Regions from separate parts of the Mesorhizobium sp. P2_A12 genome, predicted to be linked through region 1. Evidence: predicted binding sites of a transcription regulator. Region 1 holds the regulator's gene; each other region holds the start of a gene.

Region 1 (5,895 bases):
GTGTTCACCGAAATGACGCCGCCGCCCGGCGATGCCGGCGGCCTGCTCAACGCCATCTACGGCAGCATCGTGATGACCGTCATCGGCGTCGTCGTCGGTACACCGATCGGCGTGCTGGCAGGCACCTACATGGCCGAATACGGACGCTTTTCGAAGCTCACCACCGTGGTGCGCTTCATCAACGACATCCTTTTGTCGGCGCCGTCGATCATCATCGGCCTGTTCGTCTACGAACTGATGGTCCGGCCGATGGGGCATTTCTCGGCGATCGCCGGCGCTGTCGCGCTTGCCATCCTGGTCATCCCGGTCGTCGTTCGCACCACCGAGGACATGCTCAACCTGGTGCCGAACGCGTTGCGCGAGGCCGGCACCGCGATCGGCGCGCCGCGCTGGGTGGTGATCAAGTCGGTCGCTTACCGCGCCGCCCTTTCAGGCATCGTCACCGGCATATTGTTGTCGATCGCCCGTATCTCCGGCGAGACGGCGCCGCTGCTCTTTACAGCGCTCAACAACCAGTTCTGGTCGAGCAATCTCAACGCGCCGATGGCCAGCCTGCCAGTGACCATCTTCCAGTTCGCTCTCAGCCCTTACGAGGAATGGCAGCAACTGGCCTGGACCGGTGCACTCATCATCACATTGACGGTTCTCGCGCTCAGCATCTTTGCTCGCAGCCTGACCGGACGCAGAGAGGACAAATGAGCCAGATGTTGTCTCCAGACATGACGATCGCCGCCGAGGCAATTGCCGGCAAGGCCAAGATCGAGGTCAAGAACCTCAACTTCTACTACGGCCAGAGCAAGGCACTGAAGGACATCACGCTGTCGCTGCCCGAGCGCAGCGTCACCGCCTTCATCGGACCTTCGGGCTGCGGGAAGTCGACGCTGCTGCGCGTCTTCAACCGCATCTACGAGCTCTATCCCAAGCAGACCGCCGAGGGCCAGGTGCTGCTCGACGGCCAGAACGTTCTCGATCGCTCGCAGGACCTCAACCTGCTGCGGACCAAGATCGGCATGGTGTTCCAGAAGCCGACTCCGTTCCCGATGTCGATCTATGAAAACATCGCTTTCGGCGTCAGGCTCTATGAGAAGATCAGCAAGTCAGAGATGGACGGCCGTGTCGAGCAGGCGCTGAAGCGCGCCGCACTGTGGACCGAAGTCAAGGACAAGCTCAACGCAAGCGGCCTCAGCCTCTCCGGCGGCCAGCAGCAGCGACTCTGCATCGCCCGCACCGTGGCGGTGAAGCCGGAAGTCATCCTGCTCGACGAGCCGGCTTCGGCGCTTGACCCGCTGTCGACCGCCAAGATCGAAGAGCTGATCGACGAGTTGCAAGCCGACTACACGATCGTCATCGTCACCCACAACATGCAGCAGGCGGCGCGCGTGTCGAAGCAGACGGCCTTCATGTATCTGGGCGAACTGGTCGAGTTCGACCGCACCGAGAAGATCTTCACGTCGCCCCGCGAGAAGCGCACGCAGGACTACATCACCGGCCGCTTCGGCTGAGCTCAGGCATACGAGGACTAAGATCATGGGCGAACACACAGTCGCTTCTTTCGACGAGGATCTCGGACAGATCAGCAGGCTGATCCGCGACATGGGCGACCTCGCCGGCTCGATGGTCGGCGGCGCCACCAAGGCGCTGTTGAATTCCGACAACGCCCTGGCGCAGCGCGTCGTCTCCGACGATGCGATCATGGACGCGCGCCAGCGTGAACTCGACGACCGCGCCATCACACTGATCGCCAAGCGTCAGCCGATGGCCGACGATCTGCGCCACGTCGTCGGTTCGATCCGCATGGCCGGCGACCTCGAGCGTATTGGCGACCTTGCCAAGAACATCGCCAAGCGCGTCGGCACCGTCGGCCTCAGTGTCACCCCGCGCGACCTGTCGCACTCCATCGACGCAATGGCGCAGCTGGTGCTGATCCAGGTGCAGGGCGTCATCGAGGAATATACGGCGCGCGACGCGGCGGCGCTGGCGAAGCTGCGCGCCGACGACGAGCGCATCGACGTCAAATACACCTCCGTGTTCCGCGAACTGCTGACCTACATGATGGAAGACCCGCGCAACATCACCGCCTGCACGCATCTGTTGTTCTGCGCCAAGAACCTCGAACGCATCGGCGATCACGTCACCAACATCGCGGAAAATGCATATTATGTTTTGACCGGTACGCAGCTGCCCGCCAATCGTCCGAAGCAGGACGAGACGGCAATGTCCGCGCCGGCGGCATGACGGCAGGGGTGACCAGTCGATGATCGCGCCACGCATCATGGTGGTGGAGGATGAGGAGCCGCTGGGTGTGCTGCTCCGCTACAATCTGGAGTCCGAGGGCTACCAGGTCGAGGTGGTGACGCGCGGCGACGAGGCCGAGATCCGGCTGCAGGAGAACGTCCCCGACCTTCTGGTGCTGGACTGGATGGTGCCGGCGGTTTCCGGAATCGAACTCTGCCGCCGGCTAAGGATGCGTCCCGAGACCGAGCGGCTGCCGATCATCATGCTGACCGCGCGTGGCGAGGAAAGCGATCGTGTGCGCGGCCTCTCGACAGGCGCCGACGATTATCTGGTCAAGCCGTTCTCGACGCCGGAGTTCATGGCCAGGGTCAAGGCGCTGCTGCGCCGCGCCAAGCCGGAAGTGCTGTCCAGCGTGCTCAAGGTCGGCGACATCGTGCTCGATCGTGAATCGCACAGGGTTTATCGCAAGAAGAGCGAGATTCGGCTCGGACCGACCGAATTCCGCCTGCTCGAATTCATGATGCGCCATCCCGGCCGTGTGTTCTCGCGCAGCCAGCTGCTCGACAATGTCTGGGGCGAGACGATCTACATCGACGAACGCACGGTCGACGTGCATGTCGGTCGGCTGCGCAAGGCGGTCAACAATGGCCGCATGCCCGATGTCATCCGCACCATTCGTGGGGCGGGCTACGCAATCCGGGAAGATTAGGGATATGCTGATATTCAGGTGATGCCGGCCTGTGAACGGCAGTTTCCTGCGCTTCCGGTACTCACGGATCAAATGTCCGCTCCGTTCCGGTTCTCGGAACCCGCCATTCTCGACTCGGCCTAACCTGAATCTCAACACATCCAGGCGCGTTATTCACGCAACGTTCTTGCCGCCGAGGCCGGATCTCGCCTGCGTGCCCGGCGCGAAAATCTCCTGGTCTACGAAGGTCAGCGCCCGCGTGGCGCAGCCTTCGCGGATCAGTGGCAGTTCGTTCGGTTCGGTGTCGAAGGAAATCGATTGCGAATGCTGGCCGCCGGCGGTCTGCGCAATCGCCTCGCGCAATGCCGGCTCGATCAGGTCGAAGGCGGCGGCGCTGACACCGACCATGGCGACGGGCGCCGGATCGATCAGCGCGAACAGGCTGCCGAGACCGTAGCCGAGTGCCTCGCCGGCCTTGCGATAGGCCTCGCGCTCGGGTCCATCCCTCTCGCGGGCCGCGGTCGCCAGCGCGCGCATGTCGGCGTCACTGACATCGGCCACCGGTTCCGCGTCCTCGCTCATCTGCCTTGCGTTCCGCCAGATGGCATAGTTGCCGGCATAGGCCTCGACGCAGCCCCGCCGCCCACAGCGGCACAGCGCGCCGTGCGGCCGATGGATCATATGGCCGAACTCGCCGCCCGAGGAATGGGTGCCAGTGAACAACTCGCCCTTCAACACCAGGCCCATGCCGATGCCGTGCGACAGCAGGATGGCGATGAAGTCGTCGCGGTAGCGATCGGGGTCGCGCCAGCGCAACGCGATCGCCATCATGTTGCAGTCGTTCTCCATGGTGGCGGGGATGCCGAACTCGTCCTCGAGTATGTCGGCGAAGGCGATGTCGGTGTGCGGCGTGATCGGTGACCACAGCATGGCGCGGGCACGCGTGTCGGTGATGCCCTGGATCGCCAGCGCGATGCGGGCGACACTGCGGACGTCGAGGTCGGGGTCTTCAAGACGACGCCGTACGATGGCAACGCATTCACCGACCAGCGCGTCGCGCGACATGGTCAGCGTGTCCAGCCGGCGCTGTTCCTCGGCGATCACCTGGCCGGCATAGTCGATGACGGCGACCGAGAGGAAGTTCAGTGACAGCACCACGGTCATCACCGCCGCCGCTTCCGGATTGAGGCCGAGGCCGACCTGCGGCCGGCCGCGTTTGAGCGAGCCGGCCTCGCTCGGCTTGCTCTCAGTCAGGATGCCTTCGCCGATGAGGTCGGAGGAGATCGCCGATATGGTCGAATGGCTGAGGCCCGTGGTCGCGGCGATCTCGGTGCGGGACGGCTGTCCGGCGCGGCGCACGGCCGCAATCACCATCGCCCGGTTGCGGCGGCGCAGATCGTCGTGGCGGATTCCGACCGACATGTTTTTTCACATCCTCCCGGTCGCCGCAGCCTTTCGTGCCTCCCGAAGGCCATCAGCGAAGCCTGAATGCGCGACGCTTCAGGCACTTGCTTCTGCGCGTGTCGTTGCCCCGAAACCGCTGCGGACTTTTGGGGCGACATGCGCGAAGCCAAATTCTGGCAGAACCCCACCATCATGTCATTATTTATTCCGGAGCTCGAAAAAAACTCGGAGAGACGTCAAAATCCATCAGAATCGATGTTGACAGCGTTCGGGCGTTGGATCACTATTTTTTCGAGGCTCGAAAAAATAGAGCCTCTGTGCCGGCCTACGGGTCAGTTTGGTCGCGCCATACGCGGCGCAGGGAGGATATTATGAAAAAATTCACAGCCGCCATCCTGGCGGGTGTCGCCATGTCGCTGACGCTGGTGTCGGTCGCGCAGGCGAAGGACAAGGTCATCGGCGTTTCGTGGTCCAACTTCCAGGAAGAGCGCTGGAAGACCGACGAAGCGGCGATGAAGAAGGCCATCGAGGCGGCTGGTGACAAATACATTTCCGCTGATGCGCAGTCCAATCCGGGCAAGCAGCTCACCGACGTCGAGAGCCTGATTTCGCAAGGCGCCAACGCGCTGATCGTCCTGGCGCAGGATGCCTCGGCCATCGGCCCGGCGGTCCAGAAGGCGCTGGACGAAGGCATTCCGGTCGTCGGCTATGACCGGCTGATCGAGAACAAGAACGTGTTCTACCTGACCTTCGACAACAAGGAAGTCGGCCGCATGCAGGCCCGCGAAGTGTTCAAGGTCAAGCCGGAAGGCAACTACGTCTTCATCAAGGGCTCGGGCGCCGATCCGAATGCCGATTTCCTGTTCGCCGGCTCCATGGAAGTGCTCAAGGCAGCCATCGATAGCGGCAAGATCAAGAATGTCGGCGAAGCCTATACGGATGGCTGGCTGCCCGCCAATGCCCAGAAGAACATGGAACAGTTCCTCACCGCCAACGACAACAAGGTCGATGCCGTGGTGGCAGCCAATGACGGCACCGCCGGCGGCGTCGTCGCCGCGCTGACGGCGCAAGGGCTGGCAGGATCGGTTCCGGTGTCCGGCCAGGACGGCGACCATGCCGCACTGAACCGCGTTGCACTCGGCACACAGACCGTGTCGGTGTGGAAGGACGCACGCGAACTCGGCAAGAACGCTGCCGAGATCGCCTCGCAGCTGGCCGCTGGCACTGCCCTGGACAAGATCCCGAACGCCGTGAAGTTCACCACGCCCGGCGGCAACGAGACCAACTCGCTGTTCCTGACCCCGATCGCGATCACCAAGGACAATCTCAACGTCGTCATCGACGCCGGCTGGATCAAGAAGGACGAAGTCTGTGCAGGCGTCGCCGCCGGCACCGTCGCGGCCTGCAACTAAAACCGAACGGGATCCCGGTTCGATCTCAGCGCCGCGGGCCCGGGGGCGGCGGCGTTTCTCAAGGGGCATTCCGCTTCAAATGATCGCGGAAAGCAAATAGCATCGTGTTTCCGGCATCCGCGCCAGACGGCAAACCGGTGGGAGGACTTCATGACC
Region 2 (5,895 bases), on a different contig from region 1:
CTCGCATGGAACATCCAGAGCGCGCTGGTCGACGGCTTCATCGTCTTCTGCATCGAAGGCGGCTCAAGGCTGGTAGAACTGGCGCGCGAACGCAAACTCCCCTTTGTCGCGCTCGATCTTGATTCGGACGACGACGATGCGGTCGCGGCGATCGGTGTCGACAACATCGCCGGCGCCGGTCTCGCGGCGCGCCATCTGACCGAGCTCGGGCATCGTCGCTTTGCGGTGCTTGCCCTGCCCTGTGCCGACGCCGGCTTCGGCCCAACCACGCAGGAGCAGGTGGAGAAGGCCCTCTATTCCGGGACGCGCGACCGCCTGCGCGGCTACTTCGCCGAACTCTCGCGCGTCGACATCGACGTCTCGAAGGTGCCGATCTACGAAACCGTCAATGACGAGGAGAGCGTCTGGGCGGGCCTCGATCATGTTTTCGCCGGCGCCGAGACACCGACCGCCATCCTGGCAATGTCGGACAGGATCGCCTTGCATGCGCTGGACTGGCTGCGCCAGCACGACATCACTGTCCCGGGCGACGTTTCGATCGTCGGCTTCGACGGTGTCCCGGAAGGAGCGGTTTCCAAGCCGCCGCTGACCACAATCGTCCAGCCGATCGCCGAGATGGGCCGCCTTGCCGTCAAGGCGATCCTCGAAAACGACGGCACATTCAGTCGGCAATCGCTGCCGGTCGACCTCGTGGTGCGGGCCTCATCCGGCCCCTCGCCCACCTGACGCCTCAACGCCCCATTCTTGTTGCCATCGACGACATGACGAAGGACGCCTGGACCGGCAGTGCGGCGTTTTGCGCCGGTCTGCTTTTCCCGGACTTGTCAAGGCTCGAAAGCCATTCGAGATAGTAGGCAAGCGCAAACTGCATGGCGATGCCGGCTGATATCAACAGGCTGTCATAGGCCAGCCCGCCCGGGTTGATCAGCTTCAGCACCTGCGCCGTCAGGGCGAGCACCGTGCCGGCAATGAAAACCGGCAACGATCGTTTGCCCAATATGGCAAGCGGATGATCGCGCCCGGTGCGGAACAGGTTGGAGACGGCCGGGAATGCCACGATCAGGTAGCTCACCGCCAGGATATGCAGCAGCCTCGGCAGCGCCAGAAACGTCTTGTCGAAGCCGGTCAGCACCGGAGGCAGGCCCAACCAGGAGATCTGCCCCCATAGCGGACTGTGCACCCAGACCAGCGCCGTGGCGATGTAGGCCAAAGCCGCGCCAACCAGCCAGCGATTGACCGGGATGGTGCCACCGCGACGCACATGCAGCGTGCCCGCCAGGCCGATGTTGAACAGGAACTGCCACGACAGCGGGTTGAGAAACCAGAAGCCGGGCTCGGGATAGTTCGGCGGTGCGATCTGGTAGATACCGGCGACCAGCCACAGCGCGCCGGATGCGACCAGCGCCGGCAATGGCCGGTAGCTGACGAAGAGCAGGAAGACCGGCGCCAGCAGGAGCAGCACTGCATAGACCGGCAGGATGTTGTTGTAGCCGAGCTGGTGGCCGAGCGTCACGATGCCGACCAGCACTTGCGGCGTATTCTTGATCAACGGCTCGATGTTGATCATCGTCAGCAGCTCCGGGCGCCGGGCGAACACCGCCGCCGCGCAAAAGATCGCCATCACCACCATGGTGGTGACGATGTGGGCGGCATAGAGCACGCCAGCTCGGCGCCACATCTTCAACGTTACCAGCAGCCGGTTTCCAGGCTGGAATTTCTTGCCATAGGCAAGCGCGACCGAGATTCCAGAGATCAGCACGAAGACCTCTGCCGCGTCTGAAAAGCCGAAATTCTTGTAGGTCAGATACTCGAAGGCGGTACCCGGCACGTGGTCGACAAAGATGGTCAGCAACGCGAGAGCACGCAGCACATCGATGCGCGTGTCACGCTCCGAGACGCGCGTATCGCGGTCCGCGATACGCGTGCCGCGATCGGGGACACGCGTGCCGCGGTCCGGGGAAAGTTGGGTGGTCATCGACAAAAGGCCTCAAAGCTGGTTGTTCATGCCGGCAATGCGACCCCCGGCGCACCGCTTCGATTCCTCCCATAGGAATGATATCGGCGAAGAAACGGACAGTAATGCGCCCGGTTCAATCAACTTTCGCGGAGCTTGAAAATATTGCGTTTTGAAGCCGGCAAACTGACCGGAACTGTCATGAAATCAAAAGGATGAGGCCATGACCGAAGAGACCTCACAAGATGGTGCGTTACGGCGTGATCTCGCCTTCTGCTACCGCATTTACAGGCCTGCGGATTCAACTGGTCAATGCTTCTTCCTGCTGCATGGGTCGGGTGTCGATGAGACGACATTGGTGCCGCTGGCACGAGAGATCGCGCCCCACGCCACGCTGGTCGCCGTGCGCGGCCGCATCGTCCAGGAGGATGGTTTCCGCTGGTTCGCGCGCATCACGCCGACGCGTTTCGAACAGCAGAGCATCTGCACCGAAACCAACGCTTTTGCGGGCTTCGTCACCGATGCGGCCAGACGCCACAATATCGACCTCTCCCGCACGATTTTTCTCGGCTATTCAAACGGCGCCAATCTGGTTTCGAGCCTGATGCTGCTGCATCCGGGCCTCGTCGAACGCGCCGCGCTGCTGCGGCCGATGCCGGTGCTCGACGACGTGCCGGCGACGGATCTGTTCGGCGTGCGGGTGCTGATCGTTGCCGGCGCTGCCGACCTTACCTATGCGCCCTTCGCGCCGGCTCTGGTGACTTTGCTCAGCCAACATGGCGCCGACCTCGACGCGAGGATTGTTCCATCGGGTCATGAAATCGGCAGCGCCGACGCGGCAATCGCAAGGCAATGGATGAAGGCGGTGACGGCGACTGCCGCCGAATAAACTTGTCCACCGCGTCGATTGCCAACCAATCGTGCTGGTTTCCAGCCCGAAACCAGCGGGTTTCGTGCCCAGAGTCTGACAGGCCTCTTCCTTTATGCACAACACCGACATATCCCTGTCACATACAGACTATGGAGATACTGTTCACTGAGGGGAGGTCTGCATGGCCGACAAGAACAGCATCACTCTGCTCGACGACACATCGACATTGCCGGCAATCGTTGCCAGCCCGTCCGACATCGCCAGGATCGAAAGCACGATCGACGTCCGGGATCGCGCCGGCATTTCGGTCTATGGCGACCGCGCCCAGCAGGCCGTTAGCGACTATGCCGACAAGATCCTGGGCCAGCTGCGCAATCGCGATCTTGGCGATACAGGCAACCTCCTGACCGACATCATCATGAAGGCCAAGAACCTCGATCCGGCTTCGCTGAAGGACGAAGGATTTCTCGGCAATCTGTTCTCCTCGTTCAAGGCGCGGCTCGAGCGCTTCAAGGAAAAGTATGAGGACGTCGCCGGCCAGATCGACCGCATCGGCCTCGAACTCGACCGCCACAAGGACACGCTGCGGCGCGACATCGCCGTGCTCGACGACCTGCACGAGCAGACCAAGGATTCCATCCTCAAGCTCGACGCCTATGTGCAGGCGGGCAAGAAATTCGTCGAGGATTATCGCATCAACGAGTTGCCCAAGCTGAAGGCTGCGGCGGATTCGGCCAGCGGCGATGTTGGCGGCACGCTGGAGGCGCAGACCTACCAGGATGCGGTGCAGGCGCTGGATCGCCTGGAAAAGCGCGTCTTCTACCTGGTGCAGGCGCGCCAGCTCGGCATCCAGCAATTGCCGCAGATCCGCATCGTCCAGTCCGGCGACGAGACGCTGATCGAGAACCTGCAGGCAACCTCGGCGCTGACCGTGCCGGCCTGGAAGCAGAAAATGGTCATCCTGCTTGGGCTGACCAATCAGAAGTCGGCGCTGGAACTGCAAAAGACTGTGACCGACGCCACCAACGAGATGATCCGCCAGACCTCCAAGATGATGAAGGAGCAGGCTATCTCGATCGAGGAGCAGGCGCAGCGCGGCATCGTCGACGTCGAAACGCTGGCGCAGGCCAACCGCAACCTCATCGACACGGTGCAAGGCGTGCTGAAGGTCCAGCAGGAGGGCCGCCAGAAGCGGGCCGACGCCGAAAAGCAGATGGACCAGATGACGATCGATCTTAAGAAAGCGCTGACCCAGGCCTGATCGGAACCGCCATGCCGAAGACGCTGACGTCCGTTCTGCTGCTGGCCTTGGCGGTGCTGCTGGCGGCCTGCAATTCGAGCAGCGTCAAATTCTCGATCGTGTCGGGTTCGGAAAACACGGTGCTGCAGCCGATCGTCCAGGAGTTCTGCGACAAACAGGGCGCCGCATGCACCTTCGCCTATGAGGGCTCGCTCGACATCGGCCTTGGCCTGCAACGGCCTGGCGGGCTCGACCAGGACGCGGTCTGGCCGGCCTCGAGTGTGTGGGTCGACCTGTTCGATTCCGGCCGCAAGGTGCGCAACCTGACCTCGATCGCGCAGATGCCGGTCATTCTGGGGGTGCGCAAATCCAAGGCCGCCGAACTCGGTTGGGTCGGCAAGGATGTCTTCATGAAGGACATCCTGGCCGCGGTTAAGGACGGCAAGCTCAAATTCCTGATGACCTCGGCAACGCAGTCCAATTCGGGCGCCAGCGCCTATCTGGCGATGCTGTCCAGCGCGCTCGGCGGCAAGGAAGTCATCGAGCCCGGCGATCTCGACAATCCGAACGTGCGCGAAACGGTGAGCGCGCTGCTGCAGGGGGTCGAGCGTTCGTCCGGCTCGTCGGGCTGGCTCGCCGATCTCTATGTCGACAGCGCCGGCAAGGGCACCGTCTACGACGCGATGTGGAACTATGAGGCGACGCTGAAGGAGACCAACGACAAACTTAAGCAGATGGGCAAGGAGCCGCTCTATGCCGTCTATCCGGCCGACGGCGTCGCGGTCGGCGATTCGCCGCTCGGCTTCATCGACCACGGGCGCGGCCCGGAGGTCGAAAAATTCTTCACCGACCTGCTCGCCTATCTGCAGTCCGACGCGGTGCGCAAGCGCATCGCCGACACCGGTCGGCGGCTACCGCTGGGCGGCTCGGCGATCCAGGCCGCCGCCGAACCCGACTGGAATTTTGATCCGGGCAAACTGGTGACCTCGATCCGCATGCCCGAGCCGGCGGTGATCCGCAAGGCGCTCGACCTCTATCAGGAAGCCCTGCGCAAGCCGTCGCTGACGGCATTGTGCTTCGACTTCTCCGGCTCGATGGAAGACCAGGGCGAAAAACAATTGCAGGCCGCGGCGCAGTTCCTGTTCACGCCGGAAAAGGCCAGTGAGGTGCTGGTGCAATGGACGCCGTCCGATCACATCTTCGTGCTGCCGTTCGACAGTGTCGTGCGCGCCAATTTCGAAGCGACCGGCGATGCGGCCGGGCAGGCCCAGCTGCTGGCTGCCGTTGCTGACCAGCATGCCGGTGGCGGCACCGACATGTACGCCTGTGCCCAACAGGCGCTGCAGCAGATTACGGCGACGGTGGATCTGTCGAAATATCTGCCTGCGATCGTCATCATGACCGATGGCCGTACCGACGGCAGCCCCGACCTGTTTCTCAGCCAATGGCGCAACGCGCCGGTGCGCGTGCCGGTGTTCGGCATCACCTTCGGCGACGCCGACAAGAGCCAGCTCGACAGCCTTGCCAAGGCGACTTCGGCGCGGGTATTCGATGGCAGCGGCGATCTGGCCGGCGCCTTCCGTGCCGCCCGCGGCTACAACTGAGATGCGTGACTAGGATGCGCGGCTTCGGCAACGACTGGAACTGGATCGTGGCAGGCCTCGTCTCGGCAGCGCTGCTGGTCGGCTTGAGTTTCCTGACGCATTTTCCGTTCCTGGTGTCGGCGGTCATCGCCGCGCTGGTCTTTGCAGGGCTTGTGTTCGTGCTGGCGCCGCGCCAGCTGTTCGAAGGCCTCGACCTCAGCTCGATCGGCGGCAGCCGGGTCGCGTT
Region 3 (5,895 bases), on a different contig from region 1:
TGACCTGGACGCCGCCGGTGCCCCAGCCATAAGGCATCGGCATTTCGCGCGAGGCGAACGGCACCTGATAGCCGGGGATGGCGATGCCCTTGAGGATCGCGCGACGGATCATCCGCTTGGTCTGTTCGTCGAGATAGGCGAAGTTGTAGGTGGCAATGTCTGTCGGTTGAGCGGTCATTCCGCGGCCTCCCTCTTGTCGTCCGCCTTCACCGGGTTTTCGCGGGCGTCATATTCGGCGCGCATGCGGCGCACGAGGTCGAGTTCGGCCTGGAAGTCGACATAGTGCGGGAGCTTCAGGTGCTCGACGAAGCCGGTCGCCTGGACATTGTCGGAATGCGAGATGACGAACTCCTCGTCCTGCGCGGCGGCGACGACATCTTCGCCGAGTTCCGAAGCGCGCAATGCCCGATCGCAGAGCGCCATCGCCATCGCCTTGCGCTCGCTCTGGCCGAAGACCAGGCCGTAGCCGCGGGTGAATTGCGGCGGCGCCTTGGCCGAGCCCTTGAACTGGTTGACCATCTGGCATTCGGTGACCCGCACCGTGCCGAGCGGCACGGCGAACGGGAGTTCGGGAACATCCAGTTCCAGCTCGACCTCGCCGATGCGGATCTCGCCGACGAAGGGATGGTTACGGGCATAGCCGCGCTGCGTGGAATAGCCGAGCGCCAGCAAGAAGCCCTCATCGCCGCGTGACAGCGCCTGCAGGCGGATGTCGCGCGCCATCGGGAATTCCAGCGGCTCGCGGGTGATGTCGCCGGGGACATGGTCCTGTGGCATCTCCCCATCCGGTTCGATCAGGCCTTCACGGGCCAGGATCGCCGAGACGCGCGGCATGGCTTTTGTTTCGGTCTCGCGCTGCAGCGGCTCGGCGACATCGCCGCCGGCGGCAAGCCCGGGGTCGAGCAGCCGATGCGTATAGTCGAAGGTCGGGCCGAGCAGCTGGCCGCCGGGCAGGTCCTTGTAGGTCGCCGAAACGCGCCGCTCGACCAGCATGGTGGCGGTGTCGATCGCCTTGGAATAGCCGAAGCGCGGCAACGTGGTGCGATAGGCGCGCACCAGGAAGATCGCCTCGATCAGGTCGCCGCGCGCCTGGACGATGGCAAGCGCCGCCAGCTCGCGGTCATAGAGGGAGCCTTCGCTCATCACCCGGTCGACGCCAAGCGCCAACTGTTCGACGATCTGGTCGAGGCGAATGGCGGGCACCGAACGGTCGCCGCGCCGGCGGTCGGCGAGCAGGCTGTGGGCGTTGGCAATGGCCGCCTCGCCACCTTTTACCGCGACATACATCTCAGCCCTCCATCGTCTTGATGCGCGTGGTGCGCGGCAGGCAGGCGACGCCGTCCGATGTGGCGAGGATGATGTCGACGCCACGCGGAAAGCGCTTGATGTTCTGCTTCCACTGCTCGACGAAATGACGCGGCATCTGCGCCGGCGCGATCGTGGCACTGGTTTCGATGCCGGGGCCTCCGAGCAGCAGCAGGGCGCCGGAAACGAGATCACTGACTTGCAGGATCAGCGTGGTGGAGCGGTCGGGATAATCCTGGGTACCTTGCGAAAAACCGTCGAGCGCCATCATCTCGGCCGGCGTGGCGATCAAAGCGAAATGCGCATCGGCCGGCGTGTTGGCCAAAGGCGCACCGGTGTGGAAACCAAGCCAGGATTTGATCGCGGTAGAGGCCTGCAAAGCCGGGTCGAGCCAGAGCGGGGTGTCGTTGTCGCAAAGCGCCAGCGCTACGGCGCCGGCGGTCGCCGAAAGCGGCACCGGCGGGCGGGCGAAGGCGGGCACGGGTTGCACGCTGCCCGGCCGCGCCATCGCGTCCATGACGGCGCGAAACACGGTCTGGGCGTTGAAGACCGGATCGGCAAAACCGCCCTCGATCGATTGCGCTGCGATGTCCATCAGTCTTCTCCGCGAACCATGGTGAAGAAATCCACCTTCGTTGCCGCCGTCTCGGCGCGCCGCCGTTCATGCGCGGTGGCCAGAGCCGATCGTAGAGGCGCAATAAGCACGGTCTCGACCTCGGCGCGACGCACCGGGTCCTGCCACAACGCATCGGCGATGGCCGCCAGCCTTGCCTTCTGCTTGTCGCGGCCAAGCGCATAGCAGTGACCGACCTGTCCGGACGGCAGCCGGACAGTGGCGCGGGTAACGGTCGTCTCACCAACATTGAAGGGGGAGCCGCCACCACCGATGCGGCCGCGCACGGTGACCAGGCCGGTCTCCGGGCCGCGCAGCAGCTCAGCTTCCGAGGGCAGTCCGGACGCGTTCCAGAGCCGGACGACGTCATCGCCGCTGGATTGTGCCAGTGTTGCCATGGCGGCCTTGCGCTCGGCTTGGTCGCGGGCTTCCTGTCCTCGCATGAGCAACAATCCTCTTGTCTAAATTTGTCTATTGATATAGACAATTATACAAATTATACCTATTATCTAGCGCGAGTCCATGACGGGTGGATGACAAGCAATGGGAGGCTGGGACAATTAAAATGGTCGGGCAGCTGGCAGCGGACAGCATCGAGCGGCGGAGTGGTGTCTCGCTGTGGCGGCAGATCGCCGACAAGATCCTGCATGCGATCGCCATCGGCGATTTCGCCGAGAATGCAGCGCTACCGCCGGAGGTTGCGCTGGCCGAGCGCTATGGCGTCAACCGTCACACGGTGCGCAGTGCCATAGCAGCCCTTGTGCAGGAAGGGGTGCTGCGGGCCGAACAGGGACGCGGCACCTTCGTGCTGTCGCGCAAGCGGCTGTCCTATCCGATCGGCGCGCGAACACGGTTTTCGGCAGGCCTGCAAGGGCAGGCGTCGGAACGGCATATTGTCCTGCTTGCCTCGTCGGTGGAGCCGGCCAGCCGGCGCGTCGCCGAGGGGCTGGGCCTAGCCAGGGGGGCAAACGTGATCCGGCTGGAAACACGCGGCGAAGCCGATGGCCGCCCGGTGTCGCGTGCTGCCGGCTGGTTCGAGGCCAGGCGCTTTGCCGGCATTGATGCCGCCATGGCGCAAACCGGCTCGATCACCGCGTCGCTGGCACGTTTCGGCATCGACGATTATCTCAGGCAATCGACCATGCTGTCAGCACGCCATGCCGACGCCGCCGACCTTGCCGACCTCGATCTGCAGCCCGGCGCCATCGTGCTGGTCACGGTCGCCGTCAACGTCACGCCGGACGGCCAGCCGATCCAGTTTTCCGAGTCACGCTTCCCGGCTGAGCGCGTCGAACTCAAATTGTCGGCACTGTAAGGTGACACTGGCGACTGGCTGGATTGTCTGACGCAATTGCGTACGGAAAACCGCTTCACACGTTTCCTGGAAATGCTTTTATCCGACCTCGATCACAGCCTTGATCAGGCCGGATTTCTCGTGTGCCCAGCGCGCGAGATCGTGCGGCGTATCGGCCAGCGTGGTGCGGTGGGTGACGAGCTTTGCCAACGGCACGGCGCCGTTGCGGATCGAGGCGGCGACGTGGTCGAAGTCGGCGCGCAACGCATTGCGACTGCCGATCAGGGTCATCTCGCGCTTGTGGAATTCCGGATCGGAGAAGGTGATGTCGTCCTTGACGACGCTGACCAGCACCAGTGTTCCGCCATGCGCGACATGGGCGAAGGCCGACTGCACCGACTGGGTGTTTCCGGTGGCGTCGAAGACCACATCGAAGCCTTCGCCAGCGGTCGCTTGCCCGACCAGATCGGACACCGCGCCGCGCGAACCGTCGAGGGTCTGGAAACCAAGCTCGTTGGCGGCAAAGGCAAGTCTTTCGCTGCTCATGTCGAGCAGCGTCACGTCAAGCCCGGCGATGCCGGCGAAGATGGCGGTGCCAAGCCCGATCGGACCGGCGCCGATGACCAGCGTGCGGGCGCCGGGATCGGCGCTTGCGCGTCGCACAGCATGCGCGCCGATGGCCAGGAACTCGACAGCGGCGGCGTCGGCCAGCGACAGGCCGTTTGCCGGATAGAGATTTTGTGCCGGCACCAGAATCCGTTCGCACATGGCGCCGTCGCGATGGACGCCGAGGACCTCGATCCTGACGCAGCAATTCGGCTTGCCGTGCCGGCAGGCGATGCACTTGGCGCAGGAAAGATAGGGATTGATGACCACCGGCTCGCCAGCGGAAAGTTCGACGCCTTCGCCGGTCTCGACGATCGTTCCCGACACCTCATGGCCCATGATGCGGGGATAGGCGAGGAATGGGTGCTTGCCTTCGTATATATGATAGTCGGTGCCGCAGATGCCGACATGGCTGACAGCCACCAGCGCCCAGCCGGGGGGTGGCGCGCTCGGCGCCGGACGGTCTTCCAGGACGAGCTCGCCAGGCGAGCGGCAGACGACGGCTTTCATGCTTCAATCCAGTTTGTCATGAAAATCGCCGGCCCATTTTCGCGACAGGGCCGGCGATCGATCTCAAATTATTGTCACTTGCTACCGCGGCGTCGCAGCCCGTCGAAATAGACGATGATGATGATCAGCGCGCCGGTGATGATGCGCTGCCAGAAGGCGTTGACGTTCAAGAGATTGGCGCCGTTGTTGATGGTGGCCAGAATGAAGGCGCCGAGCAGCGGCCCGTGCACCGAGCCGACCGCGCCGAACAGCGAGGTGCCGCCGATCACCGACGACGCGATCGCTTGCAGTTCCCAACCCTCGGCCTGGGTCGGGTTGCCGATGCCGATGCGTGAGGCCAGCAACACGCCGACGAACGCCGCGCAGAGACCCGACAGCGTGTAAGCCATGTAGATGGTTCGCTGGACATTGACGCCGGACAGGCGCGAGGCCTCGGCATTGGAGCCGACCGAGAACAAATACCGGCCCCAACGGCTGTGATGGAGGAAGATGTAGGCCGGAATACCAACCAGGATCACCATCCAGAACAGGTTGGGGACGCCGAGGAAGGAGTTGCGCGAGAACTCTTGAAAGGCATCGTTGTTGATCGAGATCGAATTGCCGTTGGTCATCAAAAGACCGATGCCGCGCAACGACGTCAGCGTTGCCAACGTGATGATGAAGGGCGGCAGCCCCATCTTGACGATGCCGAAGCCATGGAACAGGCCAATGGCGACGCCGACTAGCAAGGTGATGAGGATGGCGAGGAAGACCGGGATGCCGGCATTGATCAGCATCGCGGCTATGACGGTGGCGAAGCCAACCACGGCGCCGACCGAAAGATCGATGCCGCCGGTGATGATGACGAAGGTCTGGCCGACGGCCAGGATGGCGATCATCGAGCCCTGGCGCAGCAGGTTCGAGATGTTGTTGGCCGAAGCAAAGCTTGATGTCGACAGTGACAGGATGACCCACAGCAGCACCAGCAGCGCCAGCAGCGTCAGCCCGAACAGGGCATTGTAGTTGCGCTTCGGTTTTTCGGCAGGAATCGCCTCGGTGCTCATATCTGTTCTCCCAGCTTTTCTTGTTTCTCGGCGAGCGCCTGTGTGAGAATTTCCTCATGGTCGGCGGTGCGGAACCCGTGCGTGGCCACCAGTTTGCCGCGGCGGAATACGTGCAGCGTGTCGGCCAGTTCGTAGACCTCGGGCAGGTAGGACGAGATCAGGATGATGCCGGCTCCCTTCGACAACAATACGCTGAACAGGCGGTAGATCTCGGCCTTGGTGCCGACGTCGACGCCGACCGTCGGCTCGTCGAAGATGAACAGCCTGGCGCCGTGGGCCAGCCATTTGCCGATGACGATCTTCTGCTGGTTGCCACCGGACAGGCTGGACGCCAGTGCACTGCGCGTCGGCGTCTTGATCCTGAGATCGGCGATCTGGCGGTCGGCCTGGGTCCTTTCCTGCGCATTGGAGATCAGCAGATTGTTCGAGATGCGCTTGTAGATCGGCAGGTTGAGGTTGAGGCCGACCGAAAGGTTGAGGCAGAGACCCTGATCGCGACGGCTTTCCGGCGCCAGCGCCATGCC

The links. The regulator PhoB, encoded in region 1, activates phosphate uptake and scavenging genes when phosphate is short. The targets are predictions, from matches to a motif close to TGTCATNNANCTGTCAT.
Positions count from the first base shown of each region.
Region 2: a site for PhoB is predicted at 2,949-2,965, ahead of AC1DZU_RS16505 (toxic anion resistance protein). Genes of this name have one in related genera too.
Region 3: a site for PhoB is predicted at 2,441-2,457, ahead of phnF (phosphonate metabolism transcriptional regulator PhnF). Genes of this name have one in related genera too.

Region 1 covers NZ_JBFUCU010000004.1:530,075-535,969, forward strand. Annotated here, with positions in the region: gene pstA (phosphate ABC transporter permease PstA) at 1-699, shown strand, start outside; gene pstB (phosphate ABC transporter ATP-binding protein PstB) at 696-1,502, shown strand; gene phoU (phosphate signaling complex protein PhoU) at 1,528-2,235, shown strand; gene phoB (phosphate regulon transcriptional regulator PhoB) at 2,255-2,944, shown strand; gene AC1DZU_RS12925 (ROK family protein) at 3,098-4,345, opposite strand; gene xylF (D-xylose ABC transporter substrate-binding protein) at 4,699-5,739, shown strand; gene AC1DZU_RS12935 (sugar ABC transporter permease) at 5,890-5,895, shown strand, end outside.
Region 2 covers NZ_JBFUCU010000006.1:181,062-186,956, forward strand. Annotated here, with positions in the region: gene AC1DZU_RS16490 (LacI family DNA-binding transcriptional regulator) at 1-726, shown strand, start outside; gene AC1DZU_RS16495 (OpgC family protein) at 731-1,975, opposite strand; gene AC1DZU_RS16500 (alpha/beta hydrolase) at 2,178-2,843, shown strand; gene AC1DZU_RS16505 (toxic anion resistance protein) at 3,007-4,086, shown strand; gene AC1DZU_RS16510 (substrate-binding domain-containing protein) at 4,098-5,669, shown strand; gene AC1DZU_RS16515 (5-bromo-4-chloroindolyl phosphate hydrolysis family protein) at 5,684-5,895, shown strand, end outside.
Region 3 covers NZ_JBFUCU010000005.1:43,818-49,712, forward strand. Annotated here, with positions in the region: gene AC1DZU_RS14065 (alpha-D-ribose 1-methylphosphonate 5-phosphate C-P-lyase PhnJ) at 1-178, opposite strand, end outside; gene AC1DZU_RS14070 (carbon-phosphorus lyase complex subunit) at 175-1,287, opposite strand; gene phnH (phosphonate C-P lyase system protein PhnH) at 1,289-1,900, opposite strand; gene phnG (phosphonate C-P lyase system protein PhnG) at 1,900-2,361, opposite strand; gene phnF (phosphonate metabolism transcriptional regulator PhnF) at 2,484-3,233, shown strand; gene AC1DZU_RS14090 (zinc-binding alcohol dehydrogenase family protein) at 3,312-4,328, opposite strand; gene AC1DZU_RS14095 (ABC transporter permease) at 4,403-5,371, opposite strand; gene AC1DZU_RS14100 (sugar ABC transporter ATP-binding protein) at 5,368-5,895, opposite strand, start outside.